One region of the Serratia sp. UGAL515B_01 genome, then DNA from elsewhere that is predicted to be linked to it. Evidence: predicted binding sites of a transcription regulator. Region 1 holds the regulator's gene; each other region holds the start of a gene.
What was found. The regulator LexA, encoded in region 1, represses DNA repair genes until DNA is damaged. The targets are predictions, from matches to a motif close to TNCTGTATGTACATACAGNA.
Positions count from the first base shown of each region.

Region 2: the regulator LexA is predicted to act here: its motif matches at 2,718-2,737, upstream of OK023_RS06640 (YebG family protein).
Region 3: the regulator LexA is predicted to act here: its motif matches at 4,650-4,669, upstream of rmuC (DNA recombination protein RmuC).

Region 1 is NZ_CP109901.1:3,481,696-3,487,518, reverse strand. Features, by position in the region: gene ubiC (chorismate lyase) at 1-216, shown strand, start outside; gene ubiA (4-hydroxybenzoate octaprenyltransferase) at 230-1,096, shown strand; gene plsB (glycerol-3-phosphate 1-O-acyltransferase PlsB) at 1,157-3,622, opposite strand; gene OK023_RS15710 (diacylglycerol kinase) at 3,868-4,236, shown strand; gene lexA (transcriptional repressor LexA) at 4,360-4,968, shown strand; gene dinF (MATE family efflux transporter DinF) at 5,193-5,823, shown strand, end outside.
Region 2 is NZ_CP109901.1:1,431,974-1,437,796, forward strand. Features, by position in the region: gene purT (formate-dependent phosphoribosylglycinamide formyltransferase) at 1-1,099, opposite strand, end outside; gene dbpA (ATP-dependent RNA helicase DbpA) at 1,294-2,676, shown strand; gene OK023_RS06640 (YebG family protein) at 2,936-3,262, shown strand; partial or broken gene yqfB (N(4)-acetylcytidine aminohydrolase) at 3,388-3,651, shown strand; gene OK023_RS06650 (tellurite resistance TerB family protein) at 3,946-4,599, shown strand; gene OK023_RS06655 (S9 family peptidase) at 4,671-5,823, shown strand, end outside.
Region 3 is NZ_CP109901.1:4,193,634-4,199,456, reverse strand. Features, by position in the region: gene ubiB (ubiquinone biosynthesis regulatory protein kinase UbiB) at 1-1,601, opposite strand, end outside; gene OK023_RS18985 (ubiquinone biosynthesis protein UbiJ) at 1,598-2,206, opposite strand; gene ubiE (bifunctional demethylmenaquinone methyltransferase/2-methoxy-6-polyprenyl-1,4-benzoquinol methylase UbiE) at 2,221-2,976, opposite strand; gene rmuC (DNA recombination protein RmuC) at 3,046-4,584, opposite strand; gene OK023_RS18970 (OprD family outer membrane porin) at 4,970-5,823, opposite strand, start outside.

The sequences.
Region 1 (5,823 bases):
GATCAGGCGTTGGTTGATTTGGGCACAGTGCCACTAGGGCGCTATCTGTTCAGCAGTAACAGCCTGACTCGCGACTATATCAACGTTGGCCGCCAGAAAGCGTTGTGGGCACGACGTTCCCGGCTCTGTCTGGCGGGAAAACCACTTTTGCTGACAGAACTATTTTTATCGGCTTCTCCACTGTATGCGCTGGAAAAGGTGAAACCGGTACGATGAGGGGAGATAAATTGTGGAAGGGAGCGTAATTCAAAGCAAATGGCAGGCCTATAGCCATCTGATGCGCATTGATAAGCCCATTGGTACGCTGTTGTTGCTATGGCCCACATTGTGGGCGTTATGGCTGGCGGGAGGAAAGGTTCCATCGCTCTCGATATTGTTGGTTTTTGTGCTGGGTGTTTTTCTGATGCGCGCTGCTGGATGTGTGGTGAATGACTATGCTGATCGCGCATTCGATGGCCATGTGAAGCGCACGGCGGGACGACCAATACCCAGTGGCCGTGTCAGTGAAAAAGAAGCCAAAATTCTGTTTGTCTCGCTGGTGCTGGTTTCTTTTGCACTGGTTTTGACACTCAATGCTATGACCATCTGGTTGTCGCTGGTCGCATTGGCACTGGCCTGGATTTATCCGTTTATGAAGCGGGTGACCAACCTGCCACAATTGGTGCTCGGAACGGCATTTGGTTGGTCGATCCCCATGGCCTATGCTGCCGTAAGCGAGTCGCTCCCCCTGAGTTGCTGGTTGCTGTTTATGGCCAATCTTTGCTGGACAGTAGCTTACGACACCTTGTACGCCATGGTTGACCGCGATGACGATTTAAAGATTGGTATCAAATCTACCGCTGTGCTGTTTGGCCGCCATGACAAACTCATTGTTGGCATATTGCAATTTATTACTTTGCTGCTGATGCTTTGCGTGGGGTTGATGATGGATCTGGGAGGCGCATTTTATTGGTCGCTATTGTTGGCCGGCATGTTGTTTATCCATCAACAAAAGCAGATAGTCAGCCGCGATCGCGATGCCTGCTTCCGCGCTTTTTTGAACAATAATTATGTAGGGTTGGTGTTGTTTATCGGTATTGCGCTCAGTTATCTCTGATTTTCTTGCTACCGCTGTAAAAAGGGCACCCACGCGGTGCCCTTTTTACTATGACTTGCGTTACTGGTCTTCTCCTTTCACTTCCGTTGCTATCTGCGGAGCGCTGGTTTCTTCCAGCACACTGACGCTTTCTATCGTCAACTTGATTTCCGGGGTGATCAGATCGCTCAGAATGGTGTACACCTCGATGGTGTGTTCACGGATCGCATCGCCACTATCGCTGATGTAGCCTTCCTCGCGCAGTGTGGCGACCAGGGTGGAGAACACCGCCTTATCAAAGAACTCTGGCGCATTAATGCCATGCAGTACCGACAGACGTTGCGCCATAATGCGACTCTCTTTCTCCAGCGCCCCGCGGTTGATGCTTGGGTTTGCACTCAGGATCGACATAGTGATCGCGTAGCGCTGCAAGGTTTCGCGTACACCAGCAGCCAACAGCTGCAGCGGACGGATACGTGCCGGATTCAGCACCAGATCGTCCCCTTTAACACCAATCAGTTTCTGGCGCGCCAGCTCTTCGATCAACGGCTGCAGTACCTGTGGCAATTGATCTTTTTCGTAACGCAGAAACAACTCAGCTTTTAACATCGGATAAATCAGACTGACCTGGCGCAACAGTTCAGCACGCGACACGCAGCGATGATGCATCACGATCGTTGCGATCAGTGAAGGTAAAACCAGCATGTGGTGAATGTTGTTCCGGTAGTAAGTCATCAACACTGCCTGTTCCCGTGGCAGGATAATGATGTCGCCGATGCTGTCTTTTTCCACCTCGAACTTGTTCATGTTCAATGCATGATCCAACAACTGATCCGGCGTTTGTGAAGGTACTGTCACGTCGCGTGCGTAAGGCGCATTGCGCATCAATTGTTGGTAGCAATCCAACTGCTCAACCAACTGCTCTCGGGTCAGTGAACGCTGACGAGAGGCCAATAGCGCAGTGGAGCACAGGTTCATGGCATTGGCTGCGGCAGCGTTGTTGATGCGCACCATGATTTGGATTGCCAGATCGTTTACCACGGGGGTTAGCCAGTTTGGGCGTGGCGTTTCTATTGGGTCTATAGACTCACGCCATTGGGGAACGTGCTGATTGAGGTAAGACGTTAATGACAACGGCTCACCAAAATTGACGTAACCTTGGCCCAGGTTGCGCAGTTTACGCAGGCCGCGCAGCATTTGTAACAGGCCTTCTTTCTCTTTGGTTGCACCACGCAATTCTTTGGCGTAGGTGCCTACTTCCATCACGTGCTCATAGCCGATGTAAATTGGCACCAGCGTAATTGGCCGAGTACCTCCTCGTAACATGGCTTGAATGGTCATCGAAAGAGTACCGGTTTTGGGTTCCAGCAGGCGGCCAGTTCGGGAACGCCCACCTTCAACAAAGTATTCTACTGAGTAGCCGCGAGTGAACAACTCACCAAGATATTCACGGAACACCGTCGAATAGAGTTTATTACCCTTGAAAGTCCGACGGATGAAGAACGCACCCAAGCGGCGGAAAATCGGCCCAGCAGGCCAGAAATTCAAATTGATACCGGCAGCAATATGCGGTGGTACCAGCCCTTGGTGGTAGAGCACGTAAGAAAGTAACAGGTAGTCCATATGGCTACGGTGACAGGGAACATAGACAATCTCGTGGCCGTCCTGCGCCAATTGACGCACGCGCTCAGCATTGGTGACGTTGATACCCTGATACAAACGGTTCCAGGTCCAGCTGAGCACACGGTCAGACAGGCGCACCGCTTCATAGGAAAAGTTAGCAGCAATCTCTTCCATCAATGCAATTGCATTTTGTTGTGCTTTTTCGTGAGAGATCTTCTTGCTACGAGCCTCGTCTTCGACGGCTTTTTCAATCGCTTTGGAAGCCAGTAGTTTATTAAACAGATCCTGACGGTCAGGCAGGCTTGGCCCAACTGCGGCCAAACGCTGGCGTGCGAAGTGCATACGTGCCACTCGAGCCAGTTTCTGCGCGATAGATTTATCTGTGCCATGCTCGGTCGCCATTCGGCGTAAAGACACGGTATTAGAGAAGCGGACAAAGCTGTCTCGCCCTAACCATAATACGGCAAAGAATTTCTGTACCCCGTTCAGCAGGCGTAGTTGCGGCGCACCTTGGCCTTCACGCCCTGGGGAACGGCCAAACATTACCGATACCGGCAACATCTGAATATCAAGCTCTAGGTTGTTACGATGTAAATCCAGATAATCGTGGAACAGCTTTACCGACTCTTCTTTCGGCGTGTAATAACGGAATACGCGCGGACCATCGTGAATAAACACATGGCTAGGCAGTACGATACCGTCTATTTCGAGTGGTTTAAGGGGATCGGGCAGATCTTGCTCTAGGCACTGGGTGCGCAAAGTCAGTAAATCCGCCTTGGAATTATAAGGTAAAACATACAAAATCGGCCGTGAGGGGTCTAACCCTAACTCCATGACCGGATCTGAAGGGATAACCTTACTGTTTACCAATAATTTCATTGGTAAACTCAATAATTTATAATAAATTTTACGCCAACCTGACATAACAACGTGAAGCCTCTTGTTAGCAATGCGCCGCAAGAATACCAGAAACCGGGTAACAGGTCTGTGGTGTTGGGAAATCCAGAACCATCCAGGCAATGGATAGACTTAATTAGATTATACCGTATGTGTGTCAGCTTGCAGCGCTGACCACTATGGCAGGGCTAGCCTTATGCTCAAAAAATGCCTTGCTGTATCCTGAATTGGTGACGGTTCTATCATTTACCGCTGAGAAAGGTCCCCTTACCATGGCAAATCAAATCACTGGTCTAAAACGTATTGTGAAAGCCGTTGGTTATTCATATAAAGGTTTATCAGCAGCTTGGCACAACGAGGCCTCATTCCGCCAGGAGCTGGTTGTTGCCGTGTTGGCTATCATACTGGCGATTTGGTTGGATGTCGGTGCCGTAGCACGGATTTTACTGATAGGTTCGGTAATGCTGGTGATGATTATCGAAATACTCAACAGTGCCATTGAAGCTGTCGTTGACCGTGTAGGAGCGGACTACCACGAATTATCGGGGCGGGCGAAAGACATGGGTTCGGCGGCGGTATCTTTGACGATTATTTTGGCGCTGTTTGTTTGGGGCTCCGTGCTTTGGGTGCATTTTGCTTGAAGTTAAGGTGACAATGTTGCGAACAAGTTCGCTAATCCCTGATTTTTATTCATTCTTAGGTTCCCAATCTATATTTACCTGTATATACTCACAGCAAGACTGTATAAACAAACAGGGGGCGGAATGAAAGCACTAACTACCAGGCAGCAAGAGGTCTATGACCTGATTCGCGATCATATTTCTCAAACGGGCATGCCACCAACGCGTGCCGAGATCGCAACACGTCTGGGGTTCCGTTCGCCAAATGCTGCTGAAGAACATCTGAAGGCACTGGCCCGTAAAGGTGTCATCGAAATCGTCTCCGGTGCCTCTCGGGGGATTCGCCTGCTGATGGAAGATGAAGAGGGGCTGCCTTTGGTAGGTCGGGTCGCTGCTGGTGAACCTTTACTGGCTCAGCAACATATCGAAGGGCATTACAAAGTTGATCCTTCCCTGTTCAAACCTAATGCAGATTTTCTGCTGCGAGTGAGCGGTATGTCGATGCGTGACATTGGCATTCTGGATGGCGATTTGCTGGCAGTGCATAAAACTCAGGATGTGCGTAACGGCCAGGTGGTCGTCGCCCGTATTGAGGACGAAGTTACTGTAAAACGTCTGAAAAAGCACGGTAACGTTGTTGAGTTACTGCCGGAAAACAGTGAGTTTCAGCCGATAGTGGTTGATCTGCGTCAACAGAATTTCACTATAGAAGGTTTGGCGGTTGGGGTGATCCGTAACGGTGACTGGCTCTAAAGGTTTTACCAGGTATTGGTGCCCACGTTTATCGACCATCTTCTTTCAATGCACAGACAATATACCCAAGTAACTTCAAGATACAGGTAACCAACATCCCTGTAACTTGAAGGGCTGCGTAAACAATGCCGTTACCTGAAAGATAGCAGGGTATATCGTGCAGCCCTAGTGCGATTTCTTTTTTAACTCATCCTTAACTGACCCTGCCTTGAGAACGTACTGCTATGCGCCTGCTTTCTACTTTCACCAGCGATGCCGACAAAGCGCTGTGGCGCCTTGCACTGCCGATGATCTTTTCCAATATTACGGTTCCCTTGCTCGGTTTGGTTGATACAGCCGTTATCGGTCATCTTGACAGCCCGATTTACCTTGGTGGTGTTGCCGTCGGCTCTATGGTGACCAGCTTCCTGTTTATGCTGATGCTATTTTTGCGCATGAGCACTACCGGCCTTGCGGCACAGGCGTTGGGAGCGCAAGACCCACGGAAATTGGCGCGTACTTTTATACAACCATTCTTACTGGCTCTGCTGGCAGGGATGGCTATTGTGGTGTTGCGTACGCCGTTGATCACGCTTGCACTGCATGTAGTCGGTGGCGATAGGGACGTGTTGGCACAAGCAAGACTATTTCTGGAGGTCCGTTGGTTGAGTGCCCCCGCAGCATTAGCCAATATGGTGCTGTTGGGCTGGCTGCTGGGTGTCCAGTATATACGTGCGCCGGTAATTTTACTGATTAGCGGCAATCTGCTGAACATCGTATTGGATATCTGGCTGGTGATGGGACTGGGTTGGAATGTGCAAGGGGCTGCAGCAGCGACGGTTATTGCGGAATATGCAACGCTAATGCTTGGCTTAT
Region 2 (5,823 bases), 2.0 Mb from region 1:
CGACGCCCAGACGACGTTTGCCACTGATGTCCGGTTTGCCAAATAAACGCACCTGATTGTATCCCTTTAATGCAGAGTCTAACCCGCTAAAACGGACATCATTGCCGGTGAGTTCTGGCAGGATCACCGCAGAGGCGGAAGGCCCGAATTGGCGGATAACGTTGATTGGTAACCCAAGAAACGCTCTTACGTGTAGAGCGAACTCCGACAAATCCTGTGAAACCAGTGTGACCATACCGGTATCGTGCGGGCGTGGAGAAACCTCACTGAAAATTACCTCATCGCCGCAGACAAAGAGCTCGACACCGAATAAACCCAAACCGCCTAATGCGTTGACGACTTTTTCCGCGATTGCTTGTGCTCGACTAAGTGCCAATTCAGACATCTGTTGTGGCTGCCAGGATTCACGGTAGTCGCCATCTTCCTGACGATGGCCGATTGGAGCGCAGAAATGGATGCCATCAACGGCTTTGATAGTTAACAAGGTGATCTCGAAATCAAATTTTACTAATCCTTCGACAATCACCCGCCCACCACCGGCACGACCTCCTTGCTGCGCGTAATTCCAGGCGGTATTCAATTGCTGTTCATCACGGATCAGGCTTTGGCCTTTACCCGATGAGCTCATGACCGGTTTGACGATACACGGATAACCAATTTCTGCCGCCGCTTGACGGAAGCTCTCCTTGCTATCCGCAAACTGGTAGCTGGAAGTGGGCAATCCTAAGGTTTCTGAAGCTAAGCGACGAATACCTTCACGATTCATGGTAAGACGTGTGGCTTCAGCGCAAGGTACTACGCGATGGCCTTGTTGCTCCAGTTCAACCAGCATATCGGTGGCGATAGCTTCAATCTCTGGCACGATATAGTCGGGACGTTCTTGCTCGATCACTGCTTTCAGTGCATTGCCGTCCAGCATATTGATGACATGGCTACGATGTGCTACATGCATGGCAGGGGCGTCGGCATAGCGATCTACAGCGATCACTTCTAACCCTAAACGCTGGCATTCAATGGCCACTTCCTTACCCAGTTCGCCTGAACCGAGCAGCATGACACGCGTAGCAGAAGGACGCAGGGCGGTTCCAATCGTTAACATAGTTTCGTACCTGATTCTGTAGGAATTAATACGGTCTGACAATGAGTGCGCAGTATATGCGAAAACGATTGCGTACGCAGCAAGGCTGCACTTAAATCGAGGGGATGAATAGAAATCTGTTATCATCTGCGCCAGATCCGGCGCCTGCCCAATGGCCGCGCCACCTTTTCACCTGCCATATAAGAGTCATTGCCGTGAGCACAGTTTCTTTTTCCTCCCTGCCACTGCCAGCTGAACAGTTGGCCAACCTCAACGAACTGGGGTATGCCGAAATGACGCCGGTACAGGCCGCAGCGTTACCTGCCATATTAAAAGGACAGGATGTACGTGCCAAAGCAAAAACCGGCAGCGGTAAGACAGCGGCGTTCGGTATTGGCCTGCTGGATAAAATCAATGTTAGCCAAGTGGCAACGCAGGCGCTGGTCCTCTGCCCGACACGTGAACTTGCCGATCAGGTCAGTAAAGAGTTACGTCGTCTTGCCCGTTTCACGCAGAACATCAAAATATTGACCCTTTGTGGCGGCCAACCGGTCGGACCACAGCTCGACTCTTTGGTGCATGCTCCCCATATCGTGGTGGGTACGCCAGGCCGTGTGCAGGAACATTTACGCAAAACAACCCTGGTACTTGACGATCTGAAAGTACTGGTGCTTGATGAAGCCGATCGTATGCTGGATATGGGTTTCGCGGACGATATTGATGATGTGATCAGTTACACCCCACAAACACGTCAGACTTTGCTGTTTTCTGCCACTTATCCGGCAGGTATTGAACGCATCAGTGCCCGCGTGCAACGCCAGCCTCTGAATGTGGAAGTTGCGGATAAGGAAGAGCAAACAAATATCGAACAGCGCTTCTATGAAACTACACAAGATCAACGCCCTGCACTTCTGGTTGCGGCCCTTCGCCATTATCAACCGTCCTCATGCGTCGTATTCTGCAACACCAAGCGTGACTGTCAGAGCGTGTTTGAAGCGCTCGAAAGTCGTGACATTAGCGTGTTGGCGCTTCACGGCGATCTGGAACAGCGGGACAGGGATCAGGTGCTGGTGCGTTTTGCTAACCGGAGTTGCCGTGTGCTGGTGGCGACCGATGTTGCTGCTCGTGGTCTCGATATCAAAGAGTTGGCGTTAGTGGTCAACTACGAGCTGTCGTTTGATCCGGAAGTGCATGTTCACCGCATTGGCCGCACCGGGCGAGCGGGTTTGAATGGGTTAGCCATCAGCTTGTGTACGCCACAGGAAATGGTACGCGTTCATGCCCTTGAGGACTATTTGCAGATGACCGTGAAGTGGGCACCGGTATCTGAATTGAGCGGAGCTCCAAACACTCCCCTTGAAGCTGAAATGGTCACACTGTGCATCGATGGCGGCCGCAAGGCTAAAATTCGCCCAGGTGATATTCTTGGCGCGTTGACCGGAGAAGCTGGACTGACTGCGGCAGAGGTCGGGAAGATCGACATGTTCCCGGTACACGCTTATGTGGCCATCCGCAAGGCGAGTGCGCGCAAAGCATTACAACAGCTCCAGCAGGGAAAAATAAAAGGTAAGAGTTGCAAAGTGCGATTGTTGAAATAATAAATGATGGATTGCTTGCGACCTGCTGTGAAAGTACCTTATACTGTATAAAATCACAGTGCCTTGCTCTGATTAATTCGAGTTGCGGAAAGGCGGCCAGCTCATGAATCCCCAGGATGACTGTGTGCCTGGGGTGATAAATCTGTTGAGAGCCGCTTTGAAAGCTGTTAGCTATGGCCCTAAAGGGGAAAGTAATCGTGCGCAGCTAACGCCTCTGCAACTTTAGTATGATGAGTATATAACCTTTGAGGAAACGTTCATGGCTGTTGAAGTGAAATATGTAGTAGTCAGAAACGGTGAGGAAAAAATGACTTTCGCAAACAAGAAAGAAGCCGATGCCTATGACAAGATGCTCGATCTGGCTGACGGCCTTGGCGAATGGTTGCAGCAAGCGCCTGTTACGTTGGAAGAAGAACAGCGTGAAGCGCTAAGCCTTTTCTTGGCAGAAAATAAAGATATGTTATCTCAGATTTTGCGTGGTGGTGCAGCCCCACAAGAAACCGTAAAAAAACCGGCTAAAAGCAAAACGGATAAAATGGTACTTCTCTCGGAAGAAGACGCAGAGCCAAGAGAACAGGCCGCGTGATACGCGACATAATCAGTTAGTTTTACGTTGCAGGTAGCTCATCCTCCTGCAACGAGCAGGGTGGGTTCATATAGGATTTTAACGCTGCGTGCCTTAACCTTTTCAGTTGCTTCGAGCAAGGTATTATGGCTGGTCACAAAATCATTACTATCCGTGACGCCAGTGAATCGCATTTCGAACCGGGCGAAGTATTACGCGTCAGTCGCAATGAAGCTGGTGTGTTTTTTGTTTTGTTGAGATCAAATCGGTAATGGCGGTACATCTTGATGCTCTAACTAAAGAACATGCGAGACAAGAAAATATGTCCCTTAGCGAGCTAAAAACAGCTCATTGAAGAGATCTATCCAGGCTTGGAAAAGTTATTTGTTATTACTTTCAGTAAACTTTAATCCTTTCTTATCAGACTATTACTTTCAATTCAGAAGAGTTCCTGCATCCAGATGCACTCCAGTTACAACTTTTAGTCGATCATGTGTTTCAAATGACACAACTCAGTAGAGGGACTTTCGGTAAGGCCTGTCCCGTTGCTGGCTACTTACAACCCCAATCTATTCGGTCATTAGCGACAAAAATTTGTAGCGACAATACATTTATTTACAAATAATACCATAATCTGAGGAACGCTGGCCAAGTTGGCTCGGAGGTGTTTGCGAGCCACTATATTCAATTTGTTAGAGGTAGGAATGAAAAATAACTGGTTGCAACAGATCCAATCTATGCTGGGTGACAAAAAAGAGTCAACGGGTGGTACTGAAGGGATTGGAAAGTTATTGGCCCCAACTGCGTTAGGCGGGCTAGTTGGTGTTTTGTTAGCGAATAAATCCTCTCGTGAAATGGTAAGTAAATACGGTAAAAACGCACTGATTATTGGTGGCAGTGCAGCGGTTGGTGCTGTGTTGTGGAACAAATATAAGCAACGTGTCAGAGAGGAGCAGCAACAAGAACCACAATTTGTTGAGCAGAGGTCGCCTTTAGATCTGCGTGCCAAACGTTTGGTGCAGGCATTGGTGTTCGCTGCTAAAAGCGATGGTCACATAGATGCAGACGAAAAACGCGCAATTGACCATAGTCTTGAGCAATTGCAGCTAGGGAGTGAGGCCCAAGCTTGGGTGCAACAAGCTATTGATCAGCCACTGAACCCCGAATTGATCACACAAAGCGTGAAGAATGAAGATGAAGCCTTAGAGGTATATTACCTGAGCTGCATGGTTATTGATGTCGACCATTTCATGGAGCGCAGCTATCTTGATGCGTTGGCGCAGTCGTTGAAAATTCCGGTAGATGTAAGACAAGGGATTGAAAATGACGTTAACGAGAAAAAACGCGAATTACTCTAGCTGCATAGCTTGTTAATTTAATAAGGATCGTGTCACTCTTGCTTTTATCAATCTAAACGGATGATTTAGCAATGATGACACCTCCTAAAGCTGAAAAACGGCCTTATCCAATCACCCTACACGGCGATACTCGTGTAGACGACTATTACTGGTTACGTGATGATGAACGTTTAGACCCCGATATATTGAGCTATCTTGATGCTGAAAATGCCTACACTGAGGCACAGTTGAGTCCGCAGCAACCATTGCGTGAAACTCTGTATCAGGAAATGGTCGCTCGCATTCCGCAACAAGAGCATTCGGTGCCTTACGTCAAGCGTGGTTTTCGTTATCAGACCCGTTATGAACCAGGCAATGAATATGCAATATATGTTCGTCAACCTGAAGCATCCAGTGAACAGTGGGACACCTTGCTTGACGGCAATTTACGCGCCGAAGGGCATGAATACTATATGCTTGGCGGTTTAGACGTTAGTCCTGATAATCAGCATCTGGCCGTGGCTGAGGATTTCTTATCGCGCCGCCAGTACGACATTCGTTTCAAGGATCTGACCAATGATAGTTGGGCCGATGAGGTATTGGAGAACACCTCTGGCAGTTTTGAATGGGCGAATGACTCATCTACAATCTATTACGTTCGTAAACATGCCAAAACATTGCTGCCCTATCAGGTTTATCGTCATCAGATAGGGAGCGATCCGCAGCTTGATACGCTCATTTATGAAGAACTGGATGACACTTTTTATGTCAGCCTGGAAAAAACCACGTCTGAACAATTTATCCTGATCCATCTCAGCAGCACGACAACATCTGAAATTCTTCTACTGGATACAAATGGGGTTGATACTAAGCCCCGGATATTCGTACCACGGCGTAAAGATCATGAATATGCTATCGATCATTATCACCAACATTTCTTTATTCGCTCGAATAAGGATGGCAAGAATTTTGGCCTGTATCAGAGTGATCAAGCTGATGAAGAGCAATGGCAAGAGCTGATCGCCCCACGAAGCGACGTTATGCTTGAAGGGTTTAGCCTTTTCCGTGACTGGCTGGTTGTGGAGGAACGCATAGCGGGTCTAACGCGATTACGGCAAATTCACTGGCATACTGGCGAAGAAAAAAGTATTGCATTTGACGACCCGACCTATGTCACGTGGTTAGCTTATAATCCAGATCCAGAAACTGTGCTGCTGCGTTATGGCTATTCCTCTATGACGACAC
Region 3 (5,823 bases), 710 kb from region 1:
GCAACCAGGCCCGCAGCCATCAGCCAAGCTGGAAAGTCGTCTACACCGCCCAGCAGTAAAATCGTACCACTTACTAACAGTGTAGCGCCAACACCAAACAGATATCGTGATTGACCTTGACGAAGACGTTGTGCTTGCATCTGCCCTGCCAGATTATCCACACTTTGTTGCAATCGTTTATGTTGTTGCAGACTGTCATAAAATAATTCAGGTAATTCTGGCAGTTTCTCAGCCCAGTAGGGTGCTTTTTCTTTCAGCGCACGGATCACTGCGGGAATACCGACCTGGTCCCGCAGCCAACTTTCAAGGAAGGGCTTCGCTGTGGTCCATAAATCCAGTTGTGGATATAACTGACGGCCAAGACCTTCAACATACAGCAAGGTCTTCTGCAATAAAACCAGCTGTGGTTGCACTTCCATATTGAAACGACGCGCAGTATTGAAAAGATTCAACAACACATGACCAAACGAAATCTCCGCCAAAGGCTTTTCAAAAATCGGCTCGCAGACGGTGCGAATAGCAAATTCAAAGTCTTCAACATTGGTATCACGCGGCACCCAACCTGAATCGACGTGCAGCTCAGCAACCTTACGGTAGTCGCGGTTAAAGAAAGCGATAAAATTCTCTGCGAGATAACGCTTATCTTCCTTGTTGAGAGAGCCAACGATCCCACAGTCAATACCGATATAAAGGGGATCCTCAGGATGCTCATAGCTGACAAAGATATTGCCGGGGTGCATATCAGCATGGAAGAAGCTATCGCGAAATACCTGGGTAAAAAACACCTGAACCCCACGCTCTGCCAGCAGTTTCATATTGGTCCCCTGTTTTTCAAGGGCATCAATATCCGACACTGGAATACCGTAAATTCGCTCCATCACCAAGACACTTTCACGGCAGTAATCAGAGTAAACCTCGGGTACATAAAGCATTGGACTGCCATCGAAATTACGACGCAATTGGATGGCATTAGCCGCCTCACGCAACAGGTTCAATTCATCGAGCAGGGTTTTCTCATACTCACGAACCACTTCACGCGGACGCAAACGGCGGCCGTCTGGCATCAGCTTTGGCACCCAGCCTGCCAAGCGGTACATTAAACGCACATCAGCCTTGATAATCGGTCCAATATCCGGGCGAATCACTTTCAGGACGACTTCCTGCCCGTTGCTTTTCAACCGTGCGGTATGCACCTGAGCAATTGAAGCTGAAGCCAGCGCCTGCTGCTCAAAATCCTCGAACCAGTTTTCCAGCGGCCCCCCCATAGCTAATTCAATATGTTTGCGCGCTAATACACCATCAAAAGGAGCAACCCGATCCTGCAACAGCATCAGTTGATCGGCAATGTGCGGGGGGAAAAGATCGCGGCGCGTCGACATCATCTGCCCGAATTTAACCCACACGGGTCCCAATTCCTGTAAGGCAAGACGTAGGCGTTCACCCAACGCTTTGTCTTTATGACGATTCGGCATCCAGAATAGGAAACGCCGACCAATGCGCAATGGAAGCGTCAAACGCATTTTGGGGATCAGTTCATCCAGACCATAGCTGAGCAAAACGTTGACGATCAAATAGAAACGACATATTTCGCCAGGAGTCATCGTTTGCCCTCCAATTTGTCCATGCGGACAATCAGCGCTTCTAGTTGGCGAGCTACGGCATCAACTTCTTCGTTAAACCAGATCACTTCAAGCGTCCCTGGAGCCATACGCCACTCCTCTGTCAACGCCTCTGCCATATAACGTTGCTGACTTTGCCAGCCCGACTTTACCAATCCAAGACCTTTACTGGCAATCTGGCTAAGCCCTTGCGCGGCAATATCACCGATATAAGGTGCAAGCCACTCCGCAGGCTCCCACTCCGCCAGGTCGAGCAGTGCTACCAACTGCTGTAACACTTGGATATCACCTTCGACGATCAATTCACCACTACGCATCATTGGCGAGAGTTGCTGACGATCACGCAGTTTCACCAAAGCCGACACTCGGGTTTGTAAAGTACAATCTGCATGGTCTTCAGACTGCCCGAGCACATCTACCCGATGCTCGCTGAAGATCAATACCAAAGGAGCTGAAAGCTCCTGCAATTCGATGCGCAGTATCTTACCTAGCAACCGTTGGCGCACAGATTTCATACTGCGGTCGCGAAACAGCAGGCTATTGAGGGAAGTTTCCAGCACACCAGTCAGTAACGGAGTTAGCAGCATCGGCATTTCCATCATCAGAACTTAAAGCCCCGGTGCAATGCAACAATGCCACCGGTCAGATTAAAATAGGTGACGTTTTCAAAACCAGCCGCGCTCATCATACCTTTGAGCGTATCCTGATCGGGATGCATACGGATCGACTCAGCCAGATAGCGGTAGCTGTCTGGGTCTTTTACCACCAGCTCGCCAATTTTAGGCAGCACATGGAAGGAATAAGCGTCGTAAGCTTTACTTAATGGCTCTATCAACGGTTTGGAGAACTCGAGAACCAGCAGGCGACCACCCGGTTTTAACACGCGGAACATAGAGCGCAGTGCCTTATCTTTGTCGGTCACGTTACGTAAGCCAAAGGAAATGGTGATGCAATCAAAATAGTTATCAGGAAATGGCAGAGTTTCAGCATTTGCTTGCACATAGCTGATATTGCCGACAATGCCACGATCGCGCAGTTTTTCACGCCCCATTTTAAGCATCGAGTCGTTGATGTCCGCCAGTATTACCTGTCCTTGTTCACCAACCATACGCGAGAATTTGGCCGCCAGATCGCCAGTTCCCCCGGCCAGATCCAGCACGCGTTGACCACGGCGCACACCGCTGCAATCAATGGTAAAACGCTTCCAAAGCCGGTGGATACCAAACGACATCAGGTCGTTCATCACATCATACTTTGCCGCCACAGAGTGAAAAACGTTTGCCACCATGGCCTGCTTTTCGTCTCTCGCTACCGTACGAAAGCCAAAATCGGTGGTTTCCTGCGTTTGATCTACCATTGTCCTGCCTGCTATTCAGTCAATTTAGTGTCAAGGAGTGTACCAGAAAGCCGCAAAATACCCCACCTACTACGCGGTGGAACCAGGTTCTTCGGCGTCTTCATCGCCTCTACCTTGTAATGCAACACTCTCATTGTATCGCATTGCGGGAGTCTCATTATCATCTTGGATATCTGATTGCTGAGCTAATTGCGGGTTAATTGGCCGTTTAACCTCGACCCCCAACGCCCGGAACCCTTCAATCTGGCCAATAAGATTACCACGACCTTCGCTAAGTTTGTTCATTGCCAAGCGAAAAGTGCCCTGAGCTTTATCCAGGCTTTGCCCTAATGCAGACATATCGTCAACAAACAGGCGCATCTTGTCATACAGCCGTGCAGCACGATCGGCAATTCGCTGTGCGTTCTGACTTTGTTGCTCATAACGCCACAGGTTACTAATAGTGCGCAAAGCGACCAACAGCGTGGTCGGACTCACCAGCATGATATTGTGCCGCAACGCATCACCGATCAGGTCAGGTTCACGATCTATCGCCAGTAAAAATGCAGGCTCCACGGGGATAAACATCAACACGTAATCCAGTGAGCGTAAGCCCGGCAATTGTTGATAATCCTTCCGGCCTAAGAGGCGGATATGCCCACGCAGCGAAGCAATATGCTCATTCAATGCGCCCTCACGCTCAGTATCGTCCCCACTGTTAAAGTAACGTTCGTAGGCCACCAAAGACATCTTGGCATCTATCACCACGTCCTTGCCCTGAGGCAAACGCACAATAACATCGGGCTGCATACGGCTTTGATGATCCACGCGTACGTTAACCTGGGTTTCGTACTCATGCCCTTCGCGCAGACCAGAGGCCTCCAACACTCGACTCAGTACTACTTCTCCCCAATTGCCTTGCGTTTTGTTATCCCCTTTCAGCGCTTTGGTCAGATTGAGTGCTTCACGCGCCATTTGCGCATTCAGTTGCTGCAGGTTACGGATTTCGTGAGTTAGCGTATGCCGTTCGCGGGCTTCCTGACCAAAGCTCTCCTGCACTTGACGACGAAAACCGTCCAACTGCTCGCGTAAGGGCAACAGCAGACGGTCTAAACTTTGTTTATTCTGTTCATCCACCTTGCGTCCACTGTTTTCAAAAATCCGGTTCGCCAGGTTTTCAAACTGAGTGTTCAGGCGCTGTTCACTATTGATCAGTAACCGCTGTTTTTCTTCCGCCGCCATGCGGGTCTCTTCCAGACGAATCGTCACTTCACGCAATTCGGCCTCTTGCGCACTGATGACTTCACGCTGCGCCCGTAGCTCCTGATTCAATAATTCGCACTCATTACGCCAGTGATTGAGTTGCTGTAGCCTCTCCTGCCCAGCGGCGAGTTGACTATGCAGCGTGCGTAATTCCTGATCGTTTTGCCGCAGTTGCTGATCGCTGCGCTGTAATTTCTCTTGGCAGGTATCGTTTTCGATTTGTGTCTGCCGCAGAGATTGTTCCAGCAAGCGCAGATCGGTTTCATATTTGGCGCTGTGCTGCTGAGCCCTCAGGCTAACCATCAGCCATCCCAGCAGCAAACCTATCGCCATCCCACCAATACCATAAACCAAACTGGTATCCACCCTGCCTCCCATTAGCTATACGATCCCAGCACGTGTCGCGCTTGTTGCATGCAACGTTAAAGTGATGCTGTATGGGTGTCCAGTCTATTTTCATTCAGGAAGACGCAGCACCGATAAAAAAGACCAGGCTGTGTCCCTTAACTGTACGCGAGCGCCGTTGGCGGTCATTTGCGCGCATTGCTGCGTTGTTCGCCGCTTATTGGGTCCACCCAACCTCACGGCTCACGCCTTGTTCTGCGCGCAAATGGCGTCAGCCCGTAGGGTCGCGCCCCAAAAGCCTATTCTCTGTGTTATCGGGCTTGAGCAGAGGGCCACTCTGCCCTCCCCCCCTTGATAATGGGCTTTTGGGTCTGCGACGGCACCACGAACAGTTAAGAGGCATAGCCTAAAACAGTTTAAAGCGATACTCGGCGATAAACTCGGCAGCAAGAGAATGGGAACGGAAATAACGCCCTTCGGATATCACTGGCGTTTTATTCACATTCTTATAGGACCAACCTGGACCGATCCTGCTGAAAATCTTCAAATTTTTCAGCGCAGGATGCGAAGGAGCCCAACTGCCAAAAGCGTTGACTTCCCCCGTGTGCACCATCGTCCCTTGGTAGTTAAACTGGCCATAGTTGCCGGTAATACCTGCGCTAAACTCTGGGGTAATATGGTACTCGGCCAGCACTGCCAACATAGTTTCACCATCACGCAGATAGTCCTCGCCAACGTGGGACATTGAGGTGTAAGAGCCGCGTGAGTTTCTGGTCAATTGCCGCGGAAAAAAACCGAGTTCGCCTTCTCCTTTCGCTGCCCGTGTGTAGGAGGCCCCCAACTTAAGGTTCCAACGAGGTTCCTTCCATTTAACATCAAAGGCATAGTGATTAGCGGTACGATCAAAATTACGTCTGTCCAGCGCCATCACTTTGTAATCATCCAACGCCTGGGTGGCATAAATCTGGCTACTCAGACTGAGTTTTTTAGCGGGTTTAATCGTTAGGAGTAGGATCTGACGACGTAAGTAATTCTGCGACTCTCCATAAATCAATTGCCCATTAAACAGGTCATTTTTATAACCCAGCTCTCCTGTAGCAAGGTGGTTAATAAAACGCCTATCATTGGTTTGCAAACGCAGGCTGTCTGGAGAGTTCCGCTCCATGGAGCGCTCAACGTAGGCACCGCGTAAAGAAAGTCCAGCCCCCGTTATCCCCCCCGACCAGCCGAGGTAAGCGGTGGGTGAAAGATGTGTGGAGT